DNA from 3 places in the Streptomyces sp. NBC_00425 genome. Region 3 is predicted to be linked to each of the others. Evidence: riboswitches for the same ligand, from Rfam matches in the RefSeq annotation. Region 3 holds a riboswitch; each other region holds the start of a gene.

Region 1 (9,826 bases), 1.4 Mb from region 3:
GTGGTAGACCTCGTTGGACCCGCTGTCGTAACCCCACACGTTCTTGCCGTTGTGGATGACGCTGTATTCGGCGGCGTTCTCCAGCAGCGAGAGCTTCTGCCGGTCCGGGCCGTCGGCGGCGACGCGCAACGTGTGCGTGCCGGAGGCGAGTTCGGTGAGCTTGGCGGACGGATCGGCGGCCGAGCCGTCGCCGCCCTTGGCCGCCCCCGAGAGGAGGCCGCTCTCCAGGCCGCCGAGGTCGGGCAGCCCGAGATCCGTGGTGATCTTCACCGTTCCGGACAGCTGCTGCACGTCCGAAGCGGCGATCTTGTCGAGGAGCTGCTGTGCCGTGATCTTCGGCAGGTCGGGGTCGCCGGAGTCGGCGAGCGCCGGGACCAGTCCGATCGTCGCGGCCGCGACACCGATCACGGTGACCGGAACGACGTACCGCACGGCCTTGCGCCGTCCGACGCGCAGGTCGTCGGCCTCCCCGCCGGTGGCGTCCCCGCCGGTCATGGTGTCGTCGGATGCCTTCGGTGCCATGTGTCCCTTACCTCCGTCGTCGGCGGCGGCTGGTCATCACGCTGAACGTCCCACCCCGAGCCGCCATTCTCACCCGAATCGGTGAGGAGTGGTGTTTTCCGTGGTTCCCATCTGACCAAATCGACTCCTCGGAAGCGTCAACCCGAGGGCTCAACTCCGCGTACACCTGCGGTATGACACGGGAGTGCCGGGACGGCTGATGACCCGTAGGGGTAGCGACGGCTCGACGCGGGTGCGGACGGAACGGCTGACGGCAGGACCCGCCGGCCAGACGGCTCGCAGCGGCGGCAGACAGCCCACGGCAACGGCTCGCCGGCCAGACGGCCCGGGAGCTCAGGCGCTGGGGGCTCGGGAGCTCAGTGGCTGGGGGCTCGGGAGCTCGCGGGGTCTCGGGCTCGGACGCCGAACGGCCACGAGGGTCGGCAGCCCAGGCGTGCGGCGGCTCGGCAGCCGAACGGCTCGGCGGCTCGGCAGCCGAACGGCTCGGCGGCTCGGCGATCAGGGGGCGTCAGGGGGGGTACTCGTGGGGAGGGTTCAGCCCGCCCGGTGGACGACCGCGTCGCAGAGCTCCATCAGCGCCGCCTTCGCGTCGCACTCACGCAGCGGCGCCAGCGCGGCCCGCGCGTCGTTCGCGTATCGCACGGTGTCCCGTCGGGCCTGCTCCAGCGCCGGGTGGGCCCGGAGCGCCTCGATGGCCTCGGCGAGCCGGGCGTCGTCGCTCAGGTCGGAGTCGAGCAGCTCGCACAGCGCGATGTCCTCGGGCAGGGACAGACGCGCGGCCCGTTCCCGCAGCCGCAGCACGGGCAGGGTGGGCACGCCCTCGCGGAGATCGGTGCCGGGCGTCTTTCCGGACTCGTGCGAGTCGGACGCGATGTCCAGCACGTCGTCCGCCAGCTGGAAGGCGACGCCGAGCCGCTCGCCGTACTGCGTCAGCACGTCGACGACCGTCTCGTCGGCGCCCGACATCATGGCGCCGAACCGGCAGGCCACCGCGACCAGCGAACCGGTCTTGCCGCCGAGCACGTCGAGGTAGTGCTCGACCGGGTCCCGCCCGTCCGTGGGCCCCGCCGTCTCCAGGATCTGGCCGGTGACCAGCCGCTCGAACGCCTCCGCCTGCACCCGCACCGCCTCCGGACCGAGATCGGCCAGGATGTGCGAGGCGCGCGCGAAGAGGAAGTCACCGGTGAGGACGGCCACCGAGTTGCCCCAGCGGGCGTTCGCGCTGGGGACCCCGCGCCGCACGGTCGCCTCGTCCATCACGTCGTCGTGGTACAGCGTGGCCAGGTGCGTCAGCTCCACCACCACGGCCGACGGCACGATGCCCGGCGCATGCCTGTCCCCGAACTGCGCCGCGAGCATCACGAGCAGCGGACGGAACCGCTTCCCGCCCGCACGCACCAGGTGCTGGGCGGCCTCCGTGATGAACGGAACCTCACTCTTGGTGGCCTCGAGCAAGCCTTCCTCGACAGCCGCCAATCCGGCCTGGACATCGGCTTCCAGAGCCTGGTCCCGCACGCTCAGCCCGAACGGCCCGACGACGGTCACGAGGGGTCTCCTGTCTGCTGGTGTCTACTGGCGATTACGCGGTTTGTCGATAGGTCGCTGCCATCACTCGAGTCAGCGTATCCGGTCACGTTTCGATCACCGATAGCCCCCACGTTCCCCGGGGGCGAATGCACTCGCCCGCGAGGTGCACGCATCGGGCCAGACCGTATCCGATCACGTCCGTGATGTTTCTGATCAGCCCATACGAAGAGATATTCATCGGGTTGCCTCGAAGTACCGAATCATGTTCCACACCGAGGCCGACATCCGGCCGAGGTCCGCCCCGGACCCGCGGCGACCCCACCCCACCCCACCCCACCCCGGGACCGACTCTGCCCCCGCCCCGACCCGGCCCCCCGTCGCGACGACATGGACATGCCGCACGGAAGACGATCCCGACACGACGGGGCACGCGACCAGAAGAACGACCGGGGCGCGACAGAGAGTGCGACCGGAAGTGCGACCGGGGCCTCCCGCCTCTCCCCTGCGCCATATCAAGCGAGTTGAGGCTAATGCCCGATTCGCCGCTCTTGTGATCCGGCGTGACATGACTCACTGGCCCCCCTGTGACGACCGGTGCCGACCGCCCCTCGATTCCCCGCACGCGCCAAGCGAGTTGATGGTTTGCACCCACAAAGGATCAAGTACCCCATACGGCACAGACCAAGGTCAATAGGGGTCATCTGTGAATCCGGCACTTGTTCCGGACATGTGCTCTCGCATACGTTCCCGGCCTGTCGGGCGGACGCCTAATCCTGCCGCCGCCCGTAACACCCACCGAGAAACGCATGGCAGGAGCGGGGGAACCAGGTAGGTCGCCGCAGCACATTGCCCTGACGTTCTGGACATTCAGATCTTTTGGGGCAATCCGTTACGGCTTGGGGTGAAGTCGCGGCCGTCAGGACGCGACCGGGCAGCTCCCGCCCGAACCCGACAGCTCACCTCGCAGGCGACGGAGAGGAAAACTCGTCATGTCCGCTGCCGCTCAGCGTTCCACCCGCACGTCCCGTCTCGCCCGCAAGCTCGCCATCGCCGGCACCGGAGTCGCCGTACTGGCGCTCCCGCTCATCGGCGCGACCACCGCCTCCGCGGCCACCACCCCGACCGTCGCCACCGCGAGCAGCCTCGGCTACTCCGACAACCTCGACGGCTGGATCCGTGCCTCCCTCCAGGTCATGTCGCAGCACGGCATCCCGGGGACGTACAACGGCATCTACCGCAACGTCATCCGCGAGTCCTCGGGCAACCCCTACGCCATCAACCTGTGGGACTCCAACGCCGCCGCGGGCATCCCGTCCAAGGGCCTGTTGCAGGTCATCGACCCGACCTTCCGCGCCTACCACGTCGAGGGCACCTCCTGGAACTCCTACGACCCGGTCGCGAACATCACCGCCGCCTGCAACTACGCGGCCGCGCGCTACGGCTCGATCGACAACGTCTTCGGCGCCTACTGACGGGTCCGGGCCGCGCCCGAGCCGACAGCAGCCCGGCGGTCGGCCGGTCGGCTGGTTAGCTGGCTGGCTGGCTGGCTGGCAGCCGGTCGGTCGGTCGACCGGCCGACCGGGCTCACGGAAACAGTCTTTCGAGGACGACGGCGACGCCGTCGTCCTCGTTCGACGTCGTCACCTCGTCGGCCACCGCCTTGAGTTCGGGGTGGGCGTTGGCCATCGCGACGCCGCGCGCCGCCCAGTCGAACATCGGGATGTCGTTGGGCATGTCCCCGAAGGCGACGGTGTCCTCGGGCCGCAGTCCGAGGTGTTCCGCGGCCAGTGCCAGACCCGTCGCCTTGGTGATCCCGCAGGGCTGCAGCTCCACCGTGCCAGGACCCGACATGGTGACCGTGGCGAGCGAACCCACCACCGAGCGGGCCGTCGCCGCCAACTCGTCGTCGGACAGGGCGGGATGGCGCAGCAGCACCTTGCTGATCGGCTCGCACCACAGGTCGTCGCGACGGCCGACCCGCAGCGCCGGCAGCGTCGGGTGGGGCATCCGGTAACCCGGCTCGATGAGCGTCAGCCCGTCGACGCCGTCCTGGTCGACCGCCGCGTACAGCTGCCCGACCTCCGCTTCGATCTTGCCGAGCGCGGTCTCCGCCAGCTCCCGGTCCAGGGTCACCGACCACAGCAGCCGGTCCGCGCCGGCGTCGTACAGCTGCGCGCCCTGTCCGCACACCGCGAGCCCCCTGCTGTGCAGGCGCTCGAGCAGCGGCCGCACGCGGGGCGCGGGCCGTCCCGTCACCACCAGGTGGCGTGCGCCGGCGGCGGCCACCCGCGCGAGCGCGTCGAGCGACCGGTCGGAGAAGGTGTCGTCGCCGCGAAGCAGCGTTCCGTCCAGGTCTGTGGCGATCAGGGAGTACGCGGTGCGCGCGGCATATGCGGTAGGTGCGGCCATGATCAGAGAATACGGATGCCGTACCCCCCGGGTTCGACGTGAGGCGAACGACGGCCAGGTCCTGCCCTGTTCTGCCAACTCTCCTTGCGGGACTGGCCTTGACCCGTCCCGGGACTGGCTCAATGAAGCGGCTTTCTGACGCATCGCCGGGGAGGAGCGGACGGCCGAAGGCTCCCGCGCCGGTTCGAGATCTCGTGCCGGATCGTGAACCACCCGGGGGCGGGCGGCAGTACGTCCGGGGCTGGCGGCGCTACGTCCGGGGCGGGCGGCAGTACAGCCGGCGCGGGCGGCGATACGTCGGGGGCAGGCGGCGGGACGCGGGGCGTGAGCGGCCGGACGCGGTTCGCTGCGGGCCGAAACGCCCCGCCGGCCCGTCCCCCATGTCGCTTTCGCCAGGTCAGCCGTAACGTGTGGCCCGGCTCGCCGCACCCGCGCGACATCCGCCCGGTGTCCGGTGACCACGACATGGCGAGCACCAGAGAGTGCAGGAAAGAGAGGCAGTACCCGATGCCCCCCTTCGACCTTCCCGAGGGCGATCCCTTCGGCCCGCACAACCTCCCGTACGGCGTGTTCTCCCTCTCGGGCGCCACCGGGCGGACCGTCGGCGTCCGGCTCGGCGAGCACGTGCTGGACGCGGGCGCGGCAGCCCACGCGCTCGGCTCGCCCCACGCGGAGCTGCTGTCGGCGCCGACCCTGAACCCGCTGCTCGCGGCGGGCCGCGTCGTCTGGTCGCAGGTGCGGCGCGCGCTCACGGAGTGGGTCACCGACCCCGCTCACCGCCCCACGGTCGAACCGCTTCTGCATCCCCTGTCCGCGGTGTCCCAGCACCTCCCCTTCGAGGTCGCCGACTACGTCGACTTCTACTCCTCCGAACATCACGCGCGGAACGCCGGCGCGATCTTCCGCCCGGACGCCGGCGACACCCTCCTCGCCAACTGGAAGCACCTGCCGATCGGTTACCACGGCCGCGCCGGCACGGTCGTGGTCTCCGGAACGGACGTGGTGCGCCCCTCGGGCCAGCGCAAGGCGCCCTCCGACCCCGCCCCCGTCTTCGGCCCGTCCGCGCGACTCGACATCGAAGCCGAGGTCGGCTTCGTGGTCGGCGTGCCGTCGAAGCAGGGCAGCCCGGTCGCACTGGCCGACTACCGCGAGCACGTCTTCGGGCTGTGCCTGCTCAACGACTGGTCCGCCCGCGACATCCAGGCCTGGGAGTACGTGCCCCTCGGCCCGTTCCTCGGCAAGTCGTTCGCGACGTCGGTGTCGGCGTGGATCACCCCGCTGGAAGCTCTGGACGAGGCCCGGACGGCGCCCCCGGAGCGGACCCACCCCCTCCTTCCCTACCTGGACGACTCCGACGCCGAACCCGCCGGCTACGACCTGCGCATCTCCGTCGCGGTCAACGGTCACGTCGTCTCCGAGCCGCCCTTCTCCACCATGTACTGGACGGCCGCCCAGCAGCTGGCCCACCTCACGGTCAACGGGGCCTCCCTGCGCACCGGCGACCTGTACGGCTCGGGCACCGTGAGCGGACCGAACCCGGATCAGCTCGGCTCCCTCCTGGAGCTGACCTGGAACGGCCGTGACCCGCTGGAACTCCCCGACGGCAAAAGGGCGTTCCTGGAGGACGGCGACGTGGTGACCCTGTCGGCGTGGGCTCCCGGCCCCGACGGAGTGCGGGTGGGTCTGGGCGAGGTGAGCGGCCGGGTGGTCGCCGGGTGAGGTCACGCCCACCCTCCCGGCCTCGGGCTCGATGACGTGCGACGCGATGTCTGGCGGTGCCATGACGGGCGACGCGATACCTGACGGCGCCATGACGGGCGACGCGATGCCGGGCGGTGCGACGACGGGCGGTTCGCAGGCCCGCTTCGGGGTCCGCGCCCGGACAGGGTGGCCCGGGCCGAATCCGGGCGTCGACTTGGGCTGACTCCCGGGGGAACCGCCGTCATACTGGCGGCGGGCGCGGTCTTCGTGCCGGGCCCGCCGCCCGTGGCAGGCCGCACGAGTGCGCGCCGCCGGCACGCATGTCGCGCCCGTGTGGCGCGCGCCCCCTTCCCGACCAGGATCCGGAGCCCCCGGGATGACCGTCTGCCTGCTCCTGCTGAGCATCGTGGGCCTGACCGCCGCGGTGCCGGCCCCGCGTGCGCTGACCCGCTCCGCCTGGCCCGAGCGGGAGCCGGTGGTGGGGCTGTGGGTGTGGCAGTGCCTGGTCGCCACCGTCCTGCTGTGCTGCCTGACGGCGCTGGTGCTGGGCGCCGCGGCCGTCTTCCACACCGTCCGCTCGCGGGTCTTCGCGCCTGCGCCGGCGGCGGTCACGGAGGCGTACGACCTCTCCGCCGCCCCCCTGTGGGCGACGGCCCTGACCCTGCTGCTGGCCTGCGGGGCCGCCTGGACCACCGCCATGCTCGCCCGTGAACTCGTCGAGGCGCGCCGACGCCGTGACCGGGCGCGGGCCCACCTGCGCGAACGCGCCCCCGACCTGCCCGCGGGCCTGCCGCCCGCCCGGGGCCCGCTGCTCGTGCTGGAGGACGAATACCCGGACGCCTGGTGGATGCCCGGCAGCCCACCCCAGTTGATCGTGACCACCGGCGCCCTGCACCGCCTCACCTCCCACCAGCTGGACGCCGTCCTCACCCATGAGCGCGGCCATGCCCGCGCCCACCACGACTGGCTGCTCCACCTGTCCACCGCCCTTGCCACCGGCTTCCCCCGCATTCCGCTCTTCTCCCACTTCTGCGACCAGACGCACCGCCTGGTCGAACTCGCCGCCGACGACACGGCGTCCCGCCGCTGCGGGCACCTGACCACGGCACTGGCCCTGATCGAGCTGAACCAGCACCGCGGCGTCCTGTCCTGCGCCTCCAGTCACCGCCTCCTCGGCGAGCGCGTCGACCGCCTCCTCGAGCCGCCCCCGCGCCTGCTGCGCAGACACCGGGCGCTGACGACGACCGTGGCCACCCTGGTCCCGCTGCTGCCGCTGCTGATCACCTTCGCCCCGGGGCTCACCGCGCTGTCCTGAACCGGCGGATCTCGCCCCGAACTGGCGGATCCGTCTCGGCGGACCCTCGTTCTCGCAGGTCAAGCCCGTGTCTGACGCTGTCGCAGATGGCGCAACATTCCGGCAACACTGGTTTTCCTAGTGGGTCGGTATGGTTCGAAACATGCCAGCCACCGACCGCGTCCGAGACCACGCCGGCCAGGGCGCGACCACCGTCGCCGCCCACCGTGCGCGGCGTCGGCTGCGCGCGGACCAGGCACGTCAGCTCGCCGACCTGCTCCGTCGCCAACTGCTCACCGGCGGCTTCCCGGCCGGCACGCTCCCCCACGAGGCGACCCTCGCCGCCGACTACCGCGCCTCCCGCAACACCGTCCGTGAGGCCCTCGACCTGTTGCGGGCCGAAGGTCTGGTGGAACGCCTGCCCGGCGTCGGCACGATCGTCGTGGCACAGAAGTACCCCCATGGGCTGGACCGTCTGATGGGGCTCGCGGAGACCCTGCACGAACACGGCCACGTCACGAACGAGGTCCGCACGATGGGCCCCGTCGCCGCACCCGCACCGGTGGCCGACCGCCTCCGTGTCCCGCCCGGCGCCGATGTCCTCTACATCGAACGCCTGCGCCGCCTGGGCGGCGTCCCCCTCTCTCTCGACCTCACCTACGTGCCGCTCGACATCGGCGTCGATCTGCTGGGTGCCGACCTGGAGAACACCGACGTCTTCCGTCTCCTCGAGGCCCTCACCGGGCAGCGCCTCGGCCACGCCGAGATCACCCTTGAGGCGGTGAACGCGGACGCCCACTCCGCCGCCGTACTGGAGGCGCCGCGCGGGGCGGCCGTCCTGATGCTCGAACGCCTCACCCATCTCGCCGACGGACGCCCGGTGGACCTGGAGTTCATCCGCTTCCGCGGCGACCGCATCTCGATGAGCGGCCAACTGCACCGCTCGCTGTGATCTTCCATCTCCCGCCGCCCTCCTCCAGCCGTTCCACCCTGCTTCCCGCTCTCACCCCTTCATCGTTCGGCAGGGCCCCATCGGTTCGCTGCCGCACGGGATTTCTCAGAATTTCTCGGGACTTTTTCGGAGACAGCCATGACCCTGGCGCCCCAGCGGGCCGACGTGCCCGTGACCATCGACGAGTCGAAGTGCATCGACGGCTGCACCCTCTGCGTGGACATGTGCCCGCTGGACTCCCTCGCCATCGACGAGAGCAACGGCAAGGCCTACATGCACGTCGACGAGTGCTGGTACTGCGGCCCCTGCGCGGCCCGGTGCCCCACCGGAGCCGTCACGGTCAACATGCCCTACCTGCTCCGGTGAAAGGCCCGCATCTCCCATGAAAACCAAAGCAGCCGCCGTGACCGCCGCCCTCCTGCTGTTCCCGCTCGCCGGGTGCGGCAGCGCCCAGGCCGGCAGCGGCTCCACGGTCACCGTCACCGTCGGCTACCAGTCCAAGACCATCAACACGGTCACCGCGGGCACCCTCCTGCGTTCCCTCGGCTACTTCGAGAAGGAACTGAACGCGCTCGGCGACGGCAAGACCTACAAGGTGGACTGGCAGGACTACGCCACCGGCGCTCCCATCACCGCGCAGATGACCGCCGGGAAGATCGACATCGGCTCGATGGGCGACTTCCCGCTCCTCATCAACGCAGCCCGCGGCAAGCAGCTGAACCAGCCCACGCGCCTGGTGTCGATCACCGGCTACAACCTCCGCGGCGGGCTCAACACCATCGTCACCGCGCCCGACTCCGAGCTCGCCTCGCTCCAGGACCTCAAGGGCAAGAAGGTCTCCACCAGCGTGGGCTCCGCCGCCGACGGCACCCTCGTGCGCGCACTGCAGCGGGCCGGCATCGACCCGGACAAGGGCATCGAGAAGCTCAACCAGCAGCCTGCCGTGGGCGCTTCGGCGCTCTCCGCAGGCAGCGCCGACGCCCTCTCGCAGTTCGTCGCCTGGCCCGGCCTGCTCGCCTACCAGGGCAAGGCCAAGGCCCTCTACGACGGCGCCCAGCTGAACCTGGCCACGTTCCACGGCGTCACCGTCCGCGAGAAGTTCGCCAAGGAACGCCCCGCGGTGCTGGAGGCGTTCCTCAAGGCGCAGTCCGAGGCCACCGCCTATCTGAACGACCATCCCGTGGCCGCCGCCGAGAGCGTCGCCAAGGCCACCAAGCTGCCCGCCGAGGTCGTCTACCTCTACAACGGCGCCCACGGCATCTCCACCTTCGACCCGGCCGTCAAGCCCCAGCTGGTCTCCGCCCTCAAGAAGGACGTGTCGATCCTCAAGCAGGCGAAGCTGACGGGCGACGTCGACGTGGACTCCTTCGTCGACGACCAGTACGTCAGGAAGGCGCTCGGCGCGTCGTACGCCCGACAGC
Region 2 (9,826 bases), 3.7 Mb from region 3:
CCTCGACCATACGACACGGGCCCTCGGGGCAACGCGGCGTCCACAGGCCGGCCGGTCGGGACCGTCCGCCCAGGTGGGGCATCGTCCGCCGGAAGTTGCCCGAGGGGCCGACCGCGTTCGATGATGTTGACGCTTGATCGCACCTGTTCGAATCAGTGGGGGTTTTTGATGCCCGAGATCGCCGACGCCGGCCGCACCTGGGTCCTTTCCGGGCCCACGGGCAGTTATGCCCTCCACCTCACCGAGGCCGACGAGCTGGTGCACCTGCACTGGGGCCCGCGCATCTCGCTCGCCGACGCCGAGGCCCTGGCCGCGCTTCCCTGGTCGGAGCGCGGCGCGTCCTTCGAGTCCCCGCTCGACGGCCGCGAGGAGTATCCGGTCGAGGGCGGCCCCCGCTTCGTCCGGCCCGCCCTGTCGGTGCGCACCGGCGAACGGCGCGGCACCGAGTGGACCTTCGAGACGCACGAGCGGGACGGCGACGAACTGCGGCTGCGCTTCCGGGACGCCGGGCTCGCCGTCACCCTGCACTACCGGATGCGCGGCGATGTCGTCGAGCGCTGGACGACCCTGCGCAACGAGGGCGAGGAGCCGCTGGAACTGCTCCGCGCGGACTCGGCCACCTGGACCCTGCCCGAGCGGGACGACTGGCGGCTGTCGCAGCTGCACGGCCGCTGGGCCGCCGAGTCGCGGCTCGCGCGCACCCCGCTCGGCCACGGCGAGACGGTCATCGGCAGCCGCCGCGGACACACCGGGCACCAGCACCTGCCCTGGGTCGCCCTGGACACCGACGCCACCGAGGAGCGCGGCGAGGTCTACGGCTGCGCCCTCGGCTGGTCGGGCTCCTGGCGGATCGCCGTCGCCCAGCTCCCCGACGCGCGCGTGCAGATCACCGGCGGAGCCGGGTACGACGACTCGGGTCTGCTGCGCCTCGCGGCCGGCGAGTCCTTCACCACGCCGGTCTTCGCCGGCCTGTGGAGCGACGCCGGCTTCGGCGGGGCGAGCCGCGCCTGGCACGCCTATCAGCGGGCCCATGTCGTCCCGGACGCCGATCAGGACCGGCCGGTGCTGTTCAACTCCTGGGAGGCGACCTACTTCGACATCTCCGAGGAGCAGCAGGCGACCCTCGCCCGGCGCGCCGCGGCGATCGGCGTCGAGCTCTTCGTGGTGGACGACGGCTGGTTCGGGGCCCGCACCGGCGACCACGCCGGGCTCGGCGACTGGCAGCCCAACCCGGACCGCTTCCCGAACGGGCTGAAGCCCCTCGCCGACCACGTGCGGGGCCTCGGCATGCAGTTCGGCATCTGGGTCGAGCCCGAGATGGTCAACCCGGACAGCGACCTCTACCGGGCGCACCCGGACTGGGTGCAGTTCCAATCCGGACGAAAGCGGACGGAGTTCCGCAACCAGCTCATGCTGAACCTCGCGCGCGAGGACGTCCAGGAGTACCTCTGGGAACAGCTCGACGGGCTCCTCTCCAGCGCGCCGATCGACTACGTCAAGTGGGACTTCAACCGCTGCTTCACCGACGCCGGCTGGCCCGACGACCCCTATCCGCAACGTCTGTGGGTCGACCACGTACGGGCCCTGTACAACCTGCTGGACCGGCTGCGGGCGGCCCACCCGGGCGTCGCCTTCGAGTCCTGCTCGGGCGGCGGCGGGCGCATCGACCTCGGGATCATGAGCCGCACCGACCAGGTGTGGACGTCCGACAACACCGACCCGCTGGACCGGCTCGACATCCAGCACGGCTTCAGCCAGATCCACCCCGCCCGGGTCATGGCCGCGTGGGTCACCGACAGCCCCAACACGCAGCTCAACGGGCGGGTCAGCTCGCTGCGCTTCCGGTTCGTCAGCGCCATGGCCGGGGTGCTCGGCGTCGGCGGTGACCTCGCCGAGTGGAGCGAGGAGGAGCTCGCCGAGGCGCGGCGGTGGGTGGACCTCTACAAGGACGTCCGGCATGTCGTGCAGCAGGGCGACCTGTACCGGCTGCGTCCCCCGGCGGGCGGCCTGAGCGCCGTCCAGTACGTGCTCGGGGACGAGACCGTGGTCCTCGCCTGGCTCCAGGCCCAGCGGTTCGGCGAGCCCGTTCCGGCGCTGCGGCTGCGCGGACTCGACCCGGCGGCGTCGTACGAATGCCGTGAAACAGGTGAAATCCACCGAGGCGCCGTGCTCCTGCACCACGGGTTGCGCACCGGACTGCGGGGCGACCTTGATGCGTCGGTTATCCGGCTGCGTCGCATCTGAGGTTTCTGTCCGAATTGGATTCTTAGTTCCAACTCGCCCTGTCATGAAGAAAGCTGGAGAAGCGTCACGTGAGCAGCGTCATATCCGTGACCGTACGTCGCCCGTCATGTTCACGTAATTCGTGTGGTTTTCCGGAGTGCTTGACCCGATAGGGTCGATTTGATTCACGGAGCGTGACCGGTAATTCTCGCGGCGGATCAAGAGAAATGCCATGTCAGTGCAACCTCTGCTTGTCCCTGTGCGTCCTGGTCGCTTACGTTCCACACCAATCCGGACGGACGCCTAATCCTGCCGCCGCCCGGAATCCGCACACTCACCCGTGCACGGCAGGAGCGGGGGACCCACAGGCACGACCGCCTGTTCCGGTCCCGGAACAGGCTCGGGGTAAAGCCGCGTCCCGACGTGGCCGGACATCTCCAGTCCGCACCCGACAGCTCACCTCGCAGGCGCCGGAGAGGAATTCGTCATGCCCGCGAAGGGTAAGCACCGCCGTCCCAAGGCCCAGCGTTTCACCCGTTCCATAGCCGCCGCCGGAACCGGCGGGGCCGCGCTCGCGCTTCCGCTCATGGCCGCCTCCGGCGCCCACGCGGCCACGGGGGAGTCGGCCCCCCAGGCCGTTTCCCAGGCCGTCGCGCAGACGGTTTCCCAGAAGGCCGTGCAGGCCGCTCCGGTGACCCGGAAGACCGCCGCCACCCGGACCTACACCGTGCGGTCCGGCGACTACCTCTCGAAGATCGCGACCGAACAGCACGTCAGCGGCGGCTGGAAGAAGCTGTACCAGGACAACCGCGAGGCCGTCGGCGCCGACCCCTCGCTGATCCACCCCGGCCTCGAGCTGTCGATCGGCAAGAGGGCGGCGGCCGGCGCCTCCAGGTCGTCCGGTTCGACCGCTTCCTCGTCGTCGGCGGACTCTTCGCCGAAGTCCTCGAAGTCCTCGAAGTCCTCGGGGGCGTCGAAGTCGTCGTCCTCCGTGGCCTCCGCGAAGACGGTCACCCAGGCCGCCGAGAGCAACGCGGGCGGCTTCACCCTGCCCGTGTCCGGCGCCACCGTCGGCACGCCGTACCACCAGTCGGGCAGCATGTGGTCCAGCGGCTACCACACCGGCGTCGACTTCGTCGTCCCGACCGGCACCCCGCTCAAGGCCGTCGCCGCCGGCACCGTCGTCTCCGCGGGCTGGGGCGGCGCCTACGGCAACCAGGTCGTCATCAAGCTGAACGACGGCTACTACGCCCAGTACGCCCACCTGTCCCAGCTCTCCGTCTCGGCCGGCCAGACCGTCGGCGCGGGCCAGCAGGTCGGGCTCTCCGGCGCCACGGGCAACGTGACCGGACCGCACCTGCACTTCGAGATCCGCACCACGCCGGACTACGGCTCGGACGTCGACCCGCTCGCCTACCTCCGCTCCCACGGCGTCTCGGTCGGCTGACCTCCGCCGAGGACCCGCCCGGCACTCAAGCCGAAGGCCGGACCCCGATCGTCAGATCCGGGGCCCGGCCTTCGGCGTGTCCGGTTGGTGTGCGCCGCCCGGCCCTCGGGGTGTCCGGTTCGCGTGCGGGGCGGACCCCGGTGATTCATGATCGCTTCATTGCGGTCCTGTGGCGTGTCCGGTCGCACCGTCGACAGGAGAAGCCGCGGCGGACACAGTGGTGCCGTCAGACGGCAAGCGCTTTCAGCGCGTTGGCCCCGGACCCGGTCGGACGCCGGCCAGGCGTCGGCCCGGGTTCCGCCGCTCGCGACAGGCCGCCCGCCGCCCCGGTCCGACCGAAGGAGCCGCATCCCGTGACGACGACGCGCAGAGCATTCGGCGCACTCGCCGCCTCCACCGCCCTGACCGCCCTCGCCCCCGCGGCGACGGCGAGGGCCGCGCCGCGCCCTCGGCTCCTCGCCCACGACGACTTCCGGCACGGGCTCGGCCGGTGGGCCGTCGAGCGGGAACAGGGCGGAACGGTCACCGCCTCCTGCGGGAGCCTCGAGATCGACGTGCCGGCCGGCGCCACCGTCTGGTTCAGGCAGCGGCTCGACGGGCCGTACGTCCTCGAGTACGTCGCCACGCCCGTCTCCGCGGGCGGGCCCAACGACCGCGTATCCGACCTCAACAACTTCTGGAACGCCGTCGACGTCCGCTCCCCGGACGATCTCTTCGCCACCCCGCGCGGCGGCGCCCTCGCCGAGTACGACCACCTCAAGACGTACTACGTCGGCTACGGCGCCAACGGCAACACCACGACCAGGCTGCGCCGTTACGTCGGCGAGCCGGGCGTGCGCCCGCTGCTGTACGACTACACCGAACCGCTGCTCGTCGCGAACCGGCCGCACCACGTGCGGATCGTCTCCGACGGCTCGGTCGTGCGCTGGTGGAACAACGGGCGGCTGGTCTTCGACCACACCGACCCGGAGCCGTACATGAGCGGCCACTTCGCCTTCCGTACCACCTGGAGCCACTTCCGCATCAACGACTTCCGCGTGTGGTCCCTTATTCCCTGATTGGCAAACTCTTTAGGAGTGGCCTTTCTCACCGACCGTCAACCCCTGCCTACGGTCGCGTAGGTCACATTCGAAGGTGAATCATGATCTGCCGTGGCAGACGATTCGAAGAGTGACAACAGATCAGTGATCGGGTCGTACGTGGCGGTGGGGGACAGCTTCACCGAAGGCGTCGGCGACCCCGGCCCCGACGGGGCGTTCGTCGGCTGGGCCGACCGGTTCGCGGTACTTCTCGCGGACCTGCGGCCCGAAGGCGACTTCGCCTACGCCAACCTCGCGGTCCGCGGAAAGCTGCTCGACCAGATCATGGAGGACCAGCTCGCCAGGGCGGTGGAACTCGCCCCGGATCTGGTCTCCTTCTGCGCGGGCGGCAACGACATCCTCCGTCCCGGCACCGACCCGGACGAGGTCGCCGAGCGTTTCGAGCGCGCGATCTCGGCCCTGACCGCCGTAGCCGGCACGGTCATGGTGACCACCGGCTTCGACACCCGTGGCGTTCCCGTGCTCAAGCATCTGCGCGGCAAGATCGCCACCTTCAACGGGCACGTCCGCGCCGTCGCCGACCGGTACGGCTGTCCCGTGCTCGACCTGTGGTCTCTGAAGTCCGTGCAGGACCGCAGGGCCTGGGACGGCGACCGGCTCCACCTCTCCCCGGAGGGGCACACGAGGGTGGCCCTGCGCGCCGGGCAGGTCCTCGGCCTCGACGTGCCGGCCGATCCGGAGCAGCCCTGGCCGCTGCTCCCGCCGCGCGGCGCCCTCGACGTACGGCGCGACGACGTGCACTGGGCCCGCGAGTACCTGGTGCCGTGGATCGGGCGCCGGCTGCGCGGTGAGTCCTCCGGCGACCACGTGATCGCCAAGGGCGCGCTCTCCCCTGACGACATCAGGATGCGCATCGCGGCCGTCGCGTAGCCGGTCCCGGATCACCACTCGCTCGCGGGGGAGCGGCCGGCCGTCGGCGTCGTACGGCCGGCCGCTCCACCAGTGAGGTGATCGCACGGGAGTGGCGTCGGCGCGGGACCCGGGGCCGGTGCTGGGATGACCGCACCCGCACCGTCCGCGCCGACACCTTCGAGGACCGGTCCCGTATGCCCCTTTCCCGTACGTCCGTCGCCTCGGCGCTCGTCGCCCTGCTCACCCTCGGCGGCCCGGCGCTCGCCGCCCCCACGGCAGCGGCGCTGCCCGCCCGGCCCGCGATCGCAGCCGACGCCGTGTGGGCCGGTGCCCTACCGGCCGACGACGCCGCCGCCACCGTGACCGTGACCGGCGAGGGCAGCGCGAACGCGGAGCCCGACCTCGCGGTCGTCGGCGTCGGCGTCGAGGCCACCGCCAAGACCCCGCAGGCCGCGATGGACGCGCAGAGCGGCGCGGCCGCCGCGCTGCTCGCCGCGGTCCGCGCCGAGGGCGTCGCCGAGCGGGACGTCCGCACCGAGAGCGTCTCCCTCCGTCCCGTCCACGACTACACGGGCGGCGCCTCCCGGCTGACGGGCTACCAGGCCGCCCAGTCCTTCACCGTCAAGGTGCGCCGGGTGTCGAGGACCGGCGCGGTCCTTCAGGCGGTCACGGACGCCGCGGGCGACGCGGCACGCATCGGCTTCGTGGTCTTCGACGTCTCCGACCCGGCCCCGCTGCAGGCCCGTGCGCGGGAGGCCGCGCACGCCGACGCCCGGGCCAAGGCCGAGCAGTACGCCCGCCTCAGCGGCCGCGGCCTGGGCCGGCTGATCTCGCTCAGCGAGGACGCGTCCACGACGCCGCGACCCGTCCCCTCGGCCGGGGACACGCCCGGCGCCGGCACGGCCGCCGTACCCGCGGCGCCCGGCGAGATCCGGGCGACGGCGACGGTGACGGCGGTCTACGCGCTGGACTGAGCACCGCCCGGGCGGGCACCTGACCGCCGCCACGCCCCGCGCCTCGATCTGCTCGATGGCCGCCCGCAGCATTTCCTCCCGCCGCTCGGCCACGCCCAACCGGACCGTCACCACGCCCGTCACCCTACGCAGGGGCTGTGAGCTGTACCGACGCCGTCATGCGCGGTCGCCGAACCGCTCCGTGACGGCCCGCAGCCGTTCCTTCGCGAGCGCGTGCGCGGCGGCCCGCGGGGTCGTCCCGTCGGTCTCCGCGCGGGCCAGCACCTGCTCCGTCAGGAGGCGCATCGAGCGGCGGGTGTGGCCGAAGGCCTCCCGGGCGTCCGCGCCGACGTCGCCGAAGAGCGTCCACCACCACCAGGCGTTGGTCCCGGAGTTGACGACGACGTCGGGCAGCACGCTCACCCCGCGCGCGTGCAGCAGCGCCTCCGCCTCCGGGAGGACCGGCATGTTCGCGGCCTCGGCGATCCAGCGGGCGGTGATGCGCTCCTGCTCCCGCACGCCGATCGCGTACGACACCGCGGCCGGCACCAGCACCTCGGCCTCCGCCGACAGCCAGGCGTCGCCGGGCAGTTCACGGTCGCCGGGGCGCAGCGCGGACCGGTCGACCGTGCCGTGGCCGTCCCGTGCGGCCAGCAGCGCCTCCACGTCGAGCCCGTCGGGGTGGACGATCGTGCCCTCGACGTCGGCGACGGCCACGACCGTCAGTCCCGCGCGCGTGAGGAAGCGCGCGGTGGCGCCGCCCATGGTGCCGAGCCCCTGGAGCGCGACCCGCGTCCCGGCGTACGGCGCGCCGGCCCGGTCCAGGGCCGTCAGCACGGACTCGGCCACGCCGCAGCCGCCGACCAGCGCGTCGAGGCCGATGCCGTCCACCTCGACGGCGAAGGCGTCCGCCAGGCGCGCGCGGGCCGTGTGCGCGTCGTCCAGCAACGGGTAGACGGCCTGCACGGACGACACGAGACCCGCCTCGGCGGCGGCCCGGTCCACCAGGCCCTGGGTCAGTCCCAGGTCCTCGCCGGTGGTCCAGCAGCTCTCCACGTACGGACGCATCGCCCGCAGGTAGCGCACCAGCACCCCGTACGCCCGCGGATCCCGTGGATCGCAGTCGATGCCGCCCTTGGCCCCGCCCAGCGGGACGTACGCCGCGTCCGGGTCGTAGTGCAGCGCCTCCTTGAGGCTCATGCCGCGGGCCAGGCCGGTCACCTCCGCCAGGGTGCAGCCCTCCCGCATCCGCAGTCCGCCGCTGCACACGCCGCGCACGAGCCGGTCGACGACCAGGAAGCCCCGACGGCCGGTGACGTCGTCCGTCCAGGTCAGGGACAACAGAGGGGCGTCGGACACACGGACTCCAAGACCGGGGCGGTACTGAACTGTGGGTCAGTATCGGGACGGGGCGCGAGGGCTGTCGACGCGTTGTCGGACGAGGCGACCATAATGGAATGCCTCAGCGACTCCACCTGGAGGTACCGTGTCCGGTTTCCGTTCCCTGAGCTCCGGGCTCCGCGGTCTGCAGCCCGAGGCCTTCGGCGCGGATCCGAGCGGTGAGCGCCTGGCGCGCATCCGCAGATCGCCCCACTACGAGGACGGCGTCTTCCAGAACCCCGGCGGCCCGGCGCGCACCCGCCCCTCGGGCTCGATGCTGGACTTCGCCAAGGTCTTCTTCGACAAGGAGCAGCGCCCCCGGCGGGCTCCCGCAGGCACCGTGCCGGTGCACGCCACCACCCTCGCCGACCTCGCCAAGCCGCCGGTCACCGGCCTCAGGACGACCTGGATGGGGCACTCCAGCGTGCTCGCGGAGATCGACGGGCAGCGGGTGCTGTTCGATCCCGTCTGGGGCGAGCGCTGCTCCCCGTTCGCCTTCGCGGGACCCAAGCGGCTGCACCCGGTGCCGCTGCCGCTGGCCGCGCTCGGTCCGGTCGACGTCGTCGTCATCTCGCACGACCACTACGACCACCTGGACCTGCCCACGATCAAGGCGCTGGCCGGCACGGACACCCTGTTCGCGGTGCCGCTCGGCGTCGGCGCCCACCTCGAGCACTGGGGCGTGTCCGCGGGGCGGCTGCGCGAGCTGGACTGGCACGAGGCGACCGAGGTCGGCGGGCTGACCCTGACGGCGACCCCGGCCCGCCACTTCTGCGGCCGAGGGCTGCGCAACACCCAGCACACCCTGTGGGCCTCGTGGGTGGTGGCTGGTGCGGAGCACCGGATCTTCCACAGCGGGGACACCGGTTATTTCGACGGTTTCCGGGACATCGGCGCGGCGCACGGCCCGTTCGACGCGACGATGATCCAGATCGGCGCGTACTCCGACTTCTGGCCCGACATCCACATGACGCCCGAGGAGGGCATGCGGGCCCATCTCGACCTCCAGGGCGGCGCCGGCGGTGTGATGATGCCGATCCACTGGGCCACCTTCAACCTGGCCACCCACGCGTGGGCCGAGCCGGGGGAGGGCACGCTGGCCGCCGGGCGGGCCGCAGGGGCGCGGGTCGCCCTGCCTCGCCCGGGGGAGCCGTTCGAGCCTACCGCCGAGACCGTTCCGCAGGAGCCGTGGTGGCGCGGTGTGGCCAGGGCTCCCGTCGGGGGATGGCGGCCGCTGGACGATCCGGCAGCCAAGGCCAACGCCGATACCCAGAGTGACATCCAGGCGGGCGTCACCGAGGACGGCGAGGCGCCGGAGACGGTTCCGGCGGGCTGACCGGAGCTGGGACGTTCGACCGTGCGGGTCGGCGGGGCGCATCGCCCCGCCGACCCGCACGGTCGTTTCCGTACCGCTTCTGACCAGGTCTGATCGAACTGCCTTCATGTTGCTTCGTGGTCCGCGCGGGTCTATCGCTCTGTCGTGCGAAGCCTCATACCAGAGCGGGACGCTCCCTGGGGGAGTTTGTCAACTGCCCACCGCACATGATGGGTTGCCGACTACTGTGAGTGGCCATCGGGTGACACCGGGCCGTATTTCCCGGCTCTCCCGACCGACGACCCGGCCTGACGGACCAGTACGAGGACACCGATGTCTCACCTCCGCGCACCCGCCGCACGAGCAGACCGCCGTGAGGGCGGGCGGCACGGGCGGCCCGTCGCCCGCATCGCACCGGCGCCGGCCGAGACGCACATACGGTCCCAGTTGGTGCGGCTCGCCGTACTCCCCCCGACCGCGGTGGCGCTGAGCGCCTGCGCGGTGGTCCTGTTCACGGTGCGCTCCAGCGGCATGCGCCCCGGCCCGACCCTGTGGG
Region 3 (9,826 bases):
GCCAGCAGCACCAGCGCGCCCGCCCCGATCACGTCCACCCGGCCCGGATGCATCGCGCCGATCGCCGCCCGCTCGGCGTGGGTGGAACGCAGCAGCCGCTCGGTGATCGCGCGGACCTCGTCGTGCGAGACGCGTGAGTGGTGGATGGCCGCGGAGTCGTACTCCGGCAGCCCCTGGGCGATCGCCGAGACCGTGGTGACCGAGCCGGCCAGGCCGACCAGGGTGCGCGCCTCGCGCAGCGGGACCGTCCGCTCGGCGAGGTCGAGGGCGGCCTCGATGTCGGCGCGCATCGCCGCCATCTGCTCCTCGGACGGCGGGTCGGCGACCTTCCCGTCCACGACCAGATGCCGCTCCGTCATCCGCACGCAGCCGACGTCGACCGAGCGGGCGGCGCGCACCCGGTCGTCGCCGACGACGAACTCCGTCGAGCCGCCGCCGATGTCCACCACCAGGTAGGGCCGGGCCAGGTCGTCGCGGCCGGTGAGCTCCTTCGTGGCCCCCGTGAAGGAGAACTCGGCCTCCTGGTCGCCGGTGATGACCTCGGGCTCGACGCCCAGGATGTCCAGCACCCCGCGCACGAACTCCTCCCGGTTCTCGGCGTCCCGGGTGGCGGACGTGGCGACGAACCGCAGCCGCTGCGCGCCGAGTTCCTTGATGGCGGCCGCGTACTCCCGGCAGGCGGCGAACGTCCGCTCCAGCGCCTCGGGCGCGAGCCGGCCGGTGCGGTCGACGCCCTGGCCGAGCCGGACGATCGTCATCCGGCGGTCCAGGTCGACGAGTTCGCCGGTCCCGGGGTCCGCGTCGGCGACCAGCAGCCGGATGGAGTTCGTGCCGCAGTCGACGGCGGCGACCCGCGTCACGGGGCCTCCCCCTCGACCGGCTGGGGAAGAGTCACGCAGGCGCCCTTGCGCCACCACTCGGGGAGCATCTCCAGCGCCTCGTCGCCGAGCGGGTTCACGCCCGGGCCCGCGGCCAGCGAGTGGGCCACCAGGACGTGCAGGCACTTCACTCGGTCCGGCATGCCGCCCGCGCTGGGAAAGTTCCTCAGCTCCTCGATCTCGTCGCGCCGCCGGACGTAGTCCTCGTGCGCGGCCCGGTAGGCGGCGGCGAGCTCGGGGTCGGACTGCAGCCGCTCCGTCATCTCCTTCATCACGCCGTCCGCCTCCAGCGTGCCGATCGCCGAGTTGGCCTTCGGGCACGTCAGGTAGTACAGCGTCGGGAAGGGGGTGCCGTCGGGCAGGCGCGGGGCCGTCTCGACGACGTCCGGCTGACCGCACGGGCAGCGGTGCGCGATCGCGCGCAGGCCGCGCGGCGGGCGTCCGAGCTGCTGCTTGAAGGCCTCGACGTCCGCGTCGGTGGGCTCGGTGCGCGAAGTGGTCGGCGGGGGCGTCTGCATGCCTGTCTTTCCATCGGTGAAGTCGGTCGGTCAGTGGTCGGAGGCGTCGGACTTGTCGACCCCGTCCCAGACATTGGAGTACCAGGGTCGGTCGGCCGCCCCGAGGTCGGCACGCGACTGCCTGGCGACGTCCGGGTCGACCACGATGTAGCCGGTCTCCCCCGGCAGCACGTAGTGCAGCCGCAGCCGGATCTGCTGCTCCGCGTACGCGTCGTCCTGCCAGCGCGCCTTGAGGTCGCGCAGCTGCTCCACGCGCTCGCGGGCCTGCTGCTTCTCGCGCTCCAGGTCGGCGATCTCGGCGCGCTGGGAGACGTACTGGCGCATCGGATAGGCCAGGGCCACGATCAGCGTGCACAGGACGAGGGCCAGCAGGGCCGCTCGGCCGGTGAGGCGGGAGCGGCGGGCCTGACGCTTGGTCTGCGAACGGTAGACGCGGGCCGCGGTCTGCTCGCCGAGCAGCTTGATCCTGGTCGCGGTGGAGAAACGGTCCCGGTCCTTCACGGCCATGTGCTGCGCCTCCCGTCTCCCACGTGCGTACGTCCCCGCACACGGTACGGGACCGAGTACGGGGACGTTCGTGCGACTGGCTAAGGCTTACCCCGGGTGGGGTCAGCCGTTGCTGCGCTCAGTGGTTCGCGGAGCGGAACCGCGGGAAGGCGGAGCGGCCGGCGTACACCGCGGCGTCGTCGAGGATCTCCTCGATGCGCAGCAGCTGGTTGTACTTGGCGACGCGGTCCGAGCGGGCCGGGGCGCCGGTCTTGATCTGACCGCAGTTCACCGCGACGGCGAGGTCGGCGATGGTGACGTCCTCGGTCTCGCCGGAGCGGTGGGACATCATGCACTTGAAGCCGTTGCGCTGGGCCATCTCGACGGCGTCCAGGGTCTCGGTCAGCGAGCCGATCTGGTTGACCTTGACGAGCAGGGCGTTCGCGGAGCCCTCCTCGATGCCGCGGGCCAGGCGCTCCGGGTTGGTGACGAAGAGGTCGTCGCCGACGATCTGGACCTTGTCGCCCAGCTTGTCGGTGATGACCTTCCAGCCGGCCCAGTCGTCCTCGTACAGCGGGTCCTCGATGGAGACGAGCGGGTACGCGGAGACGAGCTCCTCGTAGTACTCGGTCATCTCGGCGGCCGAGCGGGACTTGCCCTCGAACTCGTACTTGCCGTCCTTGTAGAACTCGGACGCGGCGACGTCGAGCGCGAGCGCGATCTGCTCGCCGGGGACGTAACCGGCCTGCTGGATGGCCTCGATGATGAGGTCGAGCGCGGCCCGGTTGGACTCCAGGTTCGGGGCGAAGCCGCCCTCGTCGCCGAGGCCGGTGGACAGGCCCTTGGTCTTCAGCACCTTCTTGAGCGTGTGGTAGACCTCGGCGCCCCAGCGCAGCGCCTCGGAGAAGGACTCCGCGCCGATCGGAGCGATCATGAACTCCTGGATGTCCACGTTGGAGTCGGCGTGCGAGCCGCCGTTCAGGATGTTCATCATCGGGACGGGCAGCAGGTGCGCGTTCGGGCCGCCCAGGTAGCGGAACAGCGGCAGGTCGCTGGCCTCGGAGGCGGCGTGCGCCACGGCGAGCGAGACGCCGAGGATCGCGTTGGCGCCGAGGGAGCCCTTGTTGTCCGTGGCGTCCAGGTCGAACATGGCCTGGTCGATCAGGCGCTGCTCGGTGGCGTCGTAACCGACGAGCTCCGGGCCGATCTGCTCGATGACGGCGAGGACGGCCTTCTCGACGCCCTTGCCCTGGTAGCGGTTCGGGTCACCGTCGCGCAGCTCGATGGCCTCGAAGGCGCCCGTGGAGGCGCCGGACGGGACGGCGGCACGACCCGTGCTGCCGTCGTCGAGGCCGACCTCGACCTCGACCGTGGGGTTGCCTCGGGAGTCCAGGATTTCCCGGGCTACGACGACGTCGATGGACGGCACGAGCATCTCCTTCATGGGATGTGACGCTGAAAGTGCGCGGCGCGTGGCCTTGCGCCTAGAGCCTAACCGTCTCCGGAGCGTCGGCCACCGACCGACCGTCCCGTGGACGGACTGACCGTACACATTGTTCCTGCCCGGAACAAAGCGGCGGGGAGAAGCGGCCGGAAAGGCCGGGGAGACATCGCGCGAACCGGAGGGCCGACGGACGGACGGACGACGGCTGGAAGGGCGACGGCTGGAAGGGCGACGACTGGAAGGGCGACGGCCGAAAGGGCGACGACTGGAAGGGCGACGGCCGGAAGGCCGCATGAGAAAACCCCGTCCCGGTGCGTACGGGGGAACACGCACCGGGACGGGGGGCCGTGGGGAGGGGGTGGCCCTCACGAGGTCCTCAGGGCGCCCACCTTCACCAGGAGGGCGCTGTGGCTTCGCCGGCAGCCGGCTGTCACTTCAGGTGCAGCTGCTGACCCGGGTAGATGAGGTCGGCGTCCTGGACGATGTCCTTGTTCAGCTGGAACAGCTTCTGCCAGCCGCCCTTGACCTTGTGCTTCTCGGCGATGGTGCTGAGGGTGTCGCCCTTGACGACCTTGTACTCGCCGTCGCCCTTCTTGACCTTCTTGCCGGTCGGGGTGGTGACCGTCTTGGACTTCTTGGCGGCCGCCGGACGGTCGGTGGAGCGGGAGCTGCTCTTCTGCTCGGTCGAGCGGGAGCTGCTGCCGCTGTCCGACGAGCCGGAGTTCGAGGAGCCGGAGTTCGACGAGCCGGCGCTGCTGCCGTTGTAGGCGGCGCCGGACAGGCCCTTGCCGCAGACCGGCCAGGCGCCCTTGCCCTGGCCCGCGAGGACCTTCTCGCCGATGGCTATCTGCTGGGCCTTGGAGGCCTGGTTGGCCTGCGAGGCGTACTGCGTGCCGCCGTACGCGGCCCAGGTGGAGGAGGAGAACTGCAGGCCGCCGTAGTAGCCGTTGCCGGTGTTGATGGACCAGTCGCCGCCGGACTCGCACTGGGCGACCGCGTCCCACTCGGAGGCGGTGGCGGCGGAGGCGTTGCCGGCCGCCATCAGCGGGGCGGCGATGGCGACGCCGGTGACACCGGCGAGAGCGGCGGCGCGGGTGGCCTTGGACGGACGGCGGTGCTTGCCCTTACCGGAAAACAGCATGGTGGATCCCCTCACCGACGCCTGCGAGGTGAGCTGTCGGGTTCGGGCCGTGTGAGTTGCCCGGTCACTCCTCCGCCGGAGACTTCCGCTCCGTGGGAGGGGTGACTTCACCCCAAGCCGCTCCGGCGACTTCCCGGTGCGGCGCTTACCTTGGGTCCCCCGCTCCTGCCTACGGCGCTTGACGCGACGACTGTTCCCGGGCTGCCGCTGGCAGGATTCGGCGTTGCGACGGCCGGGGCTCGGGTTGCCGAGCGGTCACGACCGTAGACACGCGATCCGCGGAATTTCAAAGACGATCAGGGCTTCTGAGACTCATCCCACACTTTCACCAAATCGGACATTCGGCGCGAAGCGTGACGTGAACTACCGCTGTTTTTCTTGGGCTTTGCGCCCTATTGGACCCCTGTGTCGAGGGTCTGACCGGGGGCGATGTCGCTCGGGTCGGCGCCGATGAGGTCCCTGTTCTCGGCATAGAGGGCACGCCATCCGCCGTGGAGGCCAAGGGAGTCGGCGATGGAGGCGAGGGAGTCGCCCTCCTGGACGACATAGGCGGCCGCGGCATGCCGGCCCGCCGAGGCGGTGGACGCACCGCCCGCTTCGCCGTCGGCACTCTCGGCCGCCGGCTCGTCGGCCGTGGCGCCGCGATGACGGCCGGAGCCGAGGGAACCGGTGTCGACGAGGTTCCAGGAACCCACATCCTGGCCCGACTTGTCCGAGTCGTCCGCTTCCGGGGTCCCCGTGGGTGAACCGTCGGCCGCCTGCGGGTCGCCCTGACCGCCGGCACCGCCGGAGTCGCCCGCGACGGCAGACGGGGACGAAGGCGACGAAGGCGACGCCGCGGGCGAACTCGACGCATCACCCGACGAGTCGGATGTGCCAGACGAGTCGGACGATCCCGCTGAACCGGTCGAACCGGTCGAACCGCCGGAACCGGTCGAGCCGTTGCCGGAATCCGACGAACCCGAAGAGCCCGACAGCCCTCTGGACAGGTCGGACAAACCCGAGGAGCCGGACGATCCAGACGAATCGCCCGCCACGCCGGTGTCCACGGTCAGCGCGCCGTTCTCCTTGGTGAGCCCGGAGGTCAGCCCGCAGGTGCCCCACGCGCCGACGCCCTTGGCCGCGAGCACCTTCTGCGCCACGGCGATCTGCTGGTTGCGGCTGGCCAGGTCGGGGCTCGCCGCGTAGTCGAGTCCGCCGTAGGCGCTCCAGTCCTGCTGGGTGAGGCTGAGGCCGCCGGACTCGCCGTCGCCGTCGGCACTCCACGAGCCCCCGGTCTCGCACTGCGCCACCTTGTCCCACACCGTGCCGTCCGCGGCGCTCGCGCCGGAGGCGGCGAGCAGCGGGATGGCGATGGCGGAGCCGGTCACCCCGGCCGCGACGAGCAGCGCGGGGGCCTGGCGGGGGCGACGGTGACGACCGTTCCCGGAGAGCATGCGAGGGGCCTTTCTCTGGACAGCAGTGCCGGCGCGGGCGAGTGAGCTGACGCGTCGCGCTGACGAGTGAACGTATCGGCAGACGATCACTTGTCACAAGTTAATGCCGCGCAGATCACGTGAAGATCACAGACTTGAGGATCGGTCACCTTTGCTCCGCCGCGTGGTCACAATCCGGCTGACGTCCGGTCAGGCCCGCCCCTTGTCCGACGCGGCCCTCAGTCGCCGGAACGAGGCGCGGACGCCGGGGCGAACTCGACCGGCAGCGTGCGCAGGCCGCGCATGATGAGGCCGCCGCGCCACCTCAACTCGGCCGGTTCCACCGCCAGTCGGAGGTCGGGAAGCCGGGTGAGCAGGGTGGCCAGCGCGGTCTGGCCCTCCAGCCGGGCCAGCGGGGCGCCCAGACAGTAGTGGATGCCGTGGCCGTAGCCGAGGTGCTGGTTGTCACGGCGGGAGAGGTCGAGCGTGTCGGGGTCGGTGAAGCGGGCCGGGTCGCGGTCGGCGGCGGCCAGCACGACGAGGACGGGATCGCCGGGTGCGATGTCCTGGCCGCCGAGGGCGACCGGCTCGGTCGCGAACCGCCAGGTGGCGAGTTCGACGGGACCGTCGTAGCGGAGCAGCTCCTCGACGCCCGTCTCGAGCAGGGCGCGGTCGCCGCCGTCCACGGTCAGGGACCGCTGCAGGGCCTCGCGCTGTGCGGGATGGGTCAGGAGGGCGTACACGCCGTTCCCGATGAGGTTCACGGTCGTCTCGAAGCCGGCGAACAGCAGGATGAAGGCCATCGCGGCGGCCTCGTTCTCCGTGAGGTGCTCGCCGTGGTCGGAGGCGCGGATCAGACCCGAGATGAGGTCCTCGCCCGGGACGGGTTCGGCGGGGAGTCCGGCGCGCTTGCGGTGGATGAGCTCCAGCAGGTAGCCGCGCATCTTCTTCACCGACCGGGCGACGCCGCCCCTGGGGCCACCGCCGTGCCGGATCATCATCCCGGCCCAGTCGCGGAAGTCGTCCTGGTCCTCCTCGGGGACGCCCAGCAGGTCGCAGATCGCGTAGATGGGGAGGGGGAAGGCGAAGTCGTGGATGAGGTCGGCCCGGCCCTCGGCGGCGAACCGGTCGATCAGCCGGTCCGTCAGCTCCTGCACGCGCGGCGCGAACTCGGCGACGCGGCGCGGGGTGAAGGCCTTGCTCACGAGCCGCCGCAGGCGGGTGTGGTCCGGCGGGTCGATGTTGAGCAGATGGGTCATCAGCTCGGCCTTGCGCTCCCCGGGGATGCCGGTCCTGCCCCGGGCGTGGGCGGGTTCGTCATGATGTGCGGGGTTCTTGGACAGCCGCGGGTCGGCGAGGGCCTGCTTGGCGTCGGCGTACCGGGTGACCAGCCAGGCCTCGACCCCGCTCGGCAACGCGGTCCGGTGCACCGGGGCGTGCTCCCGCAGCCAGGCGTAGGCGGGGTAGGGGTCGGTGGCGAACTCCCAGGTGAAGAGCGCGGGCGCGGGCGGGACGTCGGCCTGGGGCTGCCGGGACGAGTGGTTCGGGTGGTTCGGGTCGGTCACGACCCGACGGTAGCGGGCCTGCCGACGCGCACGGTCACGCTCACTCGCCCGAGGACCGGGACGCGGAAGGGGACGCGGACGGGGACGGGCGGTCGTGGAGCCCTTCGGCGACCCGGATCGCGTCCCGGTAGGACCGGGCCGCCGCCCGCAGCGCCGCCTCCGGGTCGACGCCCTCCGACTCGGCCCGGGCGGCGAGGGCGAGCAGTTCGTACCCGATGCCCTCGGCGGCCGGCAGCGGCACGTCCAGCCCCGCCGTCCGGGCCCGCGCGGTCAGCTTCGCCACGAGAGCCAGCGAGGGCTGGTGGAGCGGAACGCCGTCGGTCACCGACGCCCGGCGCTTCTCGACCGCCTTCGTGCGCAGCCAGTGCTCCTTGACCTCCTCCGGCGTGGTGGCGGTGGCGTCGCCGAAGACATGGGGGTGGCGGTGGACGAGCTTGGCGACGATCGTGCCCGCGACGTCGTCGACGGAGAACGGGGACTCCTCGTCCTCTTCGGCGATGCGGGCGTGGAAGACCACCTGGAGCAGGACGTCGCCCAGTTCCTCGCGGAGTTCGTCGCGGTCGCCGTCCTCGATCGCCTCGACCAGCTCGTACGCCTCCTCCATCGCGTACTTCGCCAGGCCCTGGTGGGTCTGCCGGGAGGACCACGGGCACTCGTCGCGGATGCGGTCCATGACCTGGACGAGGTCGAGCAGCCGGGCGCCCGGCAGGTCGTAGGAGGCGGGGAGGAGTTCCAGCTCCGGCATCGCCACCCGCCCGGAGCCCGCCAGCCGGGCCAGACCGTCCGTGAGAGCCGGCTCGCCCTCGCCCGTCGCCACCACCACCGCGGTGCGGCCGCCGGCGCAGGCGGCCACCAGCTCCTCGGCGGTGGGCGACGTCTCCTCGACCGCTATGCCCGCGTCCCGCAGATAGGGCAGCTGCGGGTGCGCGCCGTCCGCGCACAGGACCCGGTCCGCCGCGCGCAGGGCCTGCCAGGCGGGCCAGGACAGCAGGCCGGGGGCGACGCGGTGGCTGGTGGTGAGCAGGACGACGCGGCCCGGGGCGGTGACTGCGGCGTCGGCATCTGCGGAGCTGATTGCGTTCACACCCCGAACGTAACCCACGCCCGCCGGCGGCCCCAGGAGTCGTCCACAGGACAGGGCCGCCGGTCACACGATCACATGGTCGCGTCGGTCACCTGGTCGCTTCGGTCACCTGGTCAGGTCGTCTGCTTGACCCCGGCCGCCGTGACCTCCCGCACCCACGGGGTCTTCGCGTCGACGCGGGCCACCTTCTGCGCGTCCCAGTCGCCGTAGCGCGGGTTGAGGTCGACGCCGAGAGCCTTGGACGCCTTGGACAGGGCGCTCCAGAAGGCGGGCTGGCTGGTGGTCGTGCCGAGCTGGGCGGCGAGTCTCTGGGCCTCCAGCTGCAGGCGGAGGTTCTCGTCGAGGCGCTGCGGCGGGATGCCGTACTGCTGCAGCCACGCCGTCTCCAGGCCCTTCGCGCCGCCCGCCTGCTGTTCCAGGCCGGTCCGCATCTCCTGGACCTCGCGGGGGGTGACGGTGATGCCCGCGTCATCGGCGGCGCGGTGCAGCACCCGGTCGAGGACCATGCCGTGCAGGGTGTCCCTGGCGAGCCCGCCGGTCTGCCCGACGACCTGCGCGTACTGGGCGTCGTCGGTGACGGCCGCGCGCTGCGCCGAGCGCACCTCGTCCACCCGGCTCTCCAGCTGCGCGACGGTGATCCGCTGACCGCCCACGACGGCCGCCGCGCCCGGATGCGCGTCGTTGCCGCAGGCGGTGAGGAGAGGGGCCGCCACGATCGCGGCGGACAGCAGGAGCGCGGTGCGACGACGGCGGTGCAAGGAAGCCTCCCGAGGAGATTGTGCGGCGGTGCACAAGGTCTTGCGGTGATCGATGGTAGGCAGTGGCGCGGCTGCGGCCAACCCATTCGACCAACGATTCACCGGGACTTCCGGCACCGCCGCGCCCGCCCGCCGCCCGCTCGTCGGTGCGAGCGGTCGACCCCGCGGGTCCGGGGCGCGCTCAGCCGACCAGGGCGACCGGGGCGTCCCAGGAGTCGCGGTCCACGGTGATCGTGTAACCGCCGCGGGTCTCCTTGCTGTTGACCAGGTACTGGTGGCCGCGGCTGTGGCCGGTGAACTGGGTGGCGCCCCACGGCCAGTCCGTGGTCGTGGTGTCCTTCTTGTCCCACAGCGCGTACCAGAGGTTGCCCGGCAGGTCCGTCTTGTTCGTCGCGGTGGCGATCGCCTTGGCGCTGGAGCTGCTGAATCCGTAGTAGCCGGCCCGGTACGTCTTGGCGCGCAGCGTCTTGCTGAAGGAGCGGACGTACGCCAGCACGGCGTCGTTGCACGACTTGTTCGTGATGTCGTACGCCTCCA

Evidence for each region. A riboswitch is a leader RNA that binds a small molecule or an ion and turns the genes downstream of it on or off. The one in region 3 is predicted to bind cyclic di-AMP.
Region 1: another riboswitch for cyclic di-AMP. It lies ahead of OHS82_RS18255 (transglycosylase SLT domain-containing protein); the one in region 3 lies ahead of OHS82_RS24740 (LysM peptidoglycan-binding domain-containing protein).
Region 2: another riboswitch for cyclic di-AMP. It lies ahead of OHS82_RS08235 (M23 family metallopeptidase); the one in region 3 lies ahead of OHS82_RS24740 (LysM peptidoglycan-binding domain-containing protein).

The regions. Positions count from the first base shown of each region.
Region 1 is NZ_CP107928.1:4,275,079-4,284,904, forward strand. It holds gene OHS82_RS18245 (LolA family protein) at 1-522, opposite strand, end outside; gene OHS82_RS18250 (polyprenyl synthetase family protein) at 1,057-2,067, opposite strand; cyclic di-AMP (ydaO/yuaA leader) riboswitch at 2,833-3,034, shown strand; gene OHS82_RS18255 (transglycosylase SLT domain-containing protein) at 3,039-3,521, shown strand; gene OHS82_RS18260 (HAD family hydrolase) at 3,634-4,458, opposite strand; gene fahA (fumarylacetoacetase) at 4,966-6,177, shown strand; gene OHS82_RS18270 (M56 family metallopeptidase) at 6,536-7,474, shown strand; gene OHS82_RS18275 (GntR family transcriptional regulator) at 7,617-8,405, shown strand; gene OHS82_RS18280 (4Fe-4S dicluster domain-containing protein) at 8,544-8,771, shown strand; gene OHS82_RS18285 (ABC transporter substrate-binding protein) at 8,788-9,826, shown strand, end outside.
Region 2 is NZ_CP107928.1:1,998,539-2,008,364, reverse strand. It holds gene OHS82_RS08240 (alpha-galactosidase) at 169-2,244, shown strand; cyclic di-AMP (ydaO/yuaA leader) riboswitch at 2,549-2,706, shown strand; gene OHS82_RS08235 (M23 family metallopeptidase) at 2,711-3,670, shown strand; gene OHS82_RS08230 (DUF6250 domain-containing protein) at 4,024-4,728, shown strand; gene OHS82_RS08225 (SGNH/GDSL hydrolase family protein) at 4,855-5,640, shown strand; gene OHS82_RS08220 (SIMPL domain-containing protein) at 5,817-6,596, shown strand; partial or broken gene OHS82_RS43470 (TetR family transcriptional regulator) at 6,615-6,710, opposite strand; gene OHS82_RS08215 (glutamate dehydrogenase) at 6,753-7,934, opposite strand; gene OHS82_RS08210 (MBL fold metallo-hydrolase) at 8,062-9,291, shown strand; gene OHS82_RS08205 (ATP-binding protein) at 9,604-9,826, shown strand, end outside.
Region 3 is NZ_CP107928.1:5,690,319-5,700,144, reverse strand. It holds gene OHS82_RS24760 (Ppx/GppA phosphatase family protein) at 1-860, opposite strand, end outside; gene OHS82_RS24755 (DUF501 domain-containing protein) at 857-1,396, opposite strand; gene OHS82_RS24750 (FtsB family cell division protein) at 1,427-1,903, opposite strand; gene eno (phosphopyruvate hydratase) at 2,022-3,317, opposite strand; gene OHS82_RS24740 (LysM peptidoglycan-binding domain-containing protein) at 3,757-4,467, opposite strand; cyclic di-AMP (ydaO/yuaA leader) riboswitch at 4,471-4,654, opposite strand; gene OHS82_RS24735 (LysM peptidoglycan-binding domain-containing protein) at 4,860-5,903, opposite strand; gene OHS82_RS24730 (cytochrome P450 family protein) at 6,122-7,447, opposite strand; gene OHS82_RS24725 (nucleoside triphosphate pyrophosphohydrolase) at 7,488-8,531, opposite strand; gene OHS82_RS24720 (SurA N-terminal domain-containing protein) at 8,645-9,289, opposite strand; gene OHS82_RS24715 (glycoside hydrolase domain-containing protein) at 9,471-9,826, opposite strand, start outside.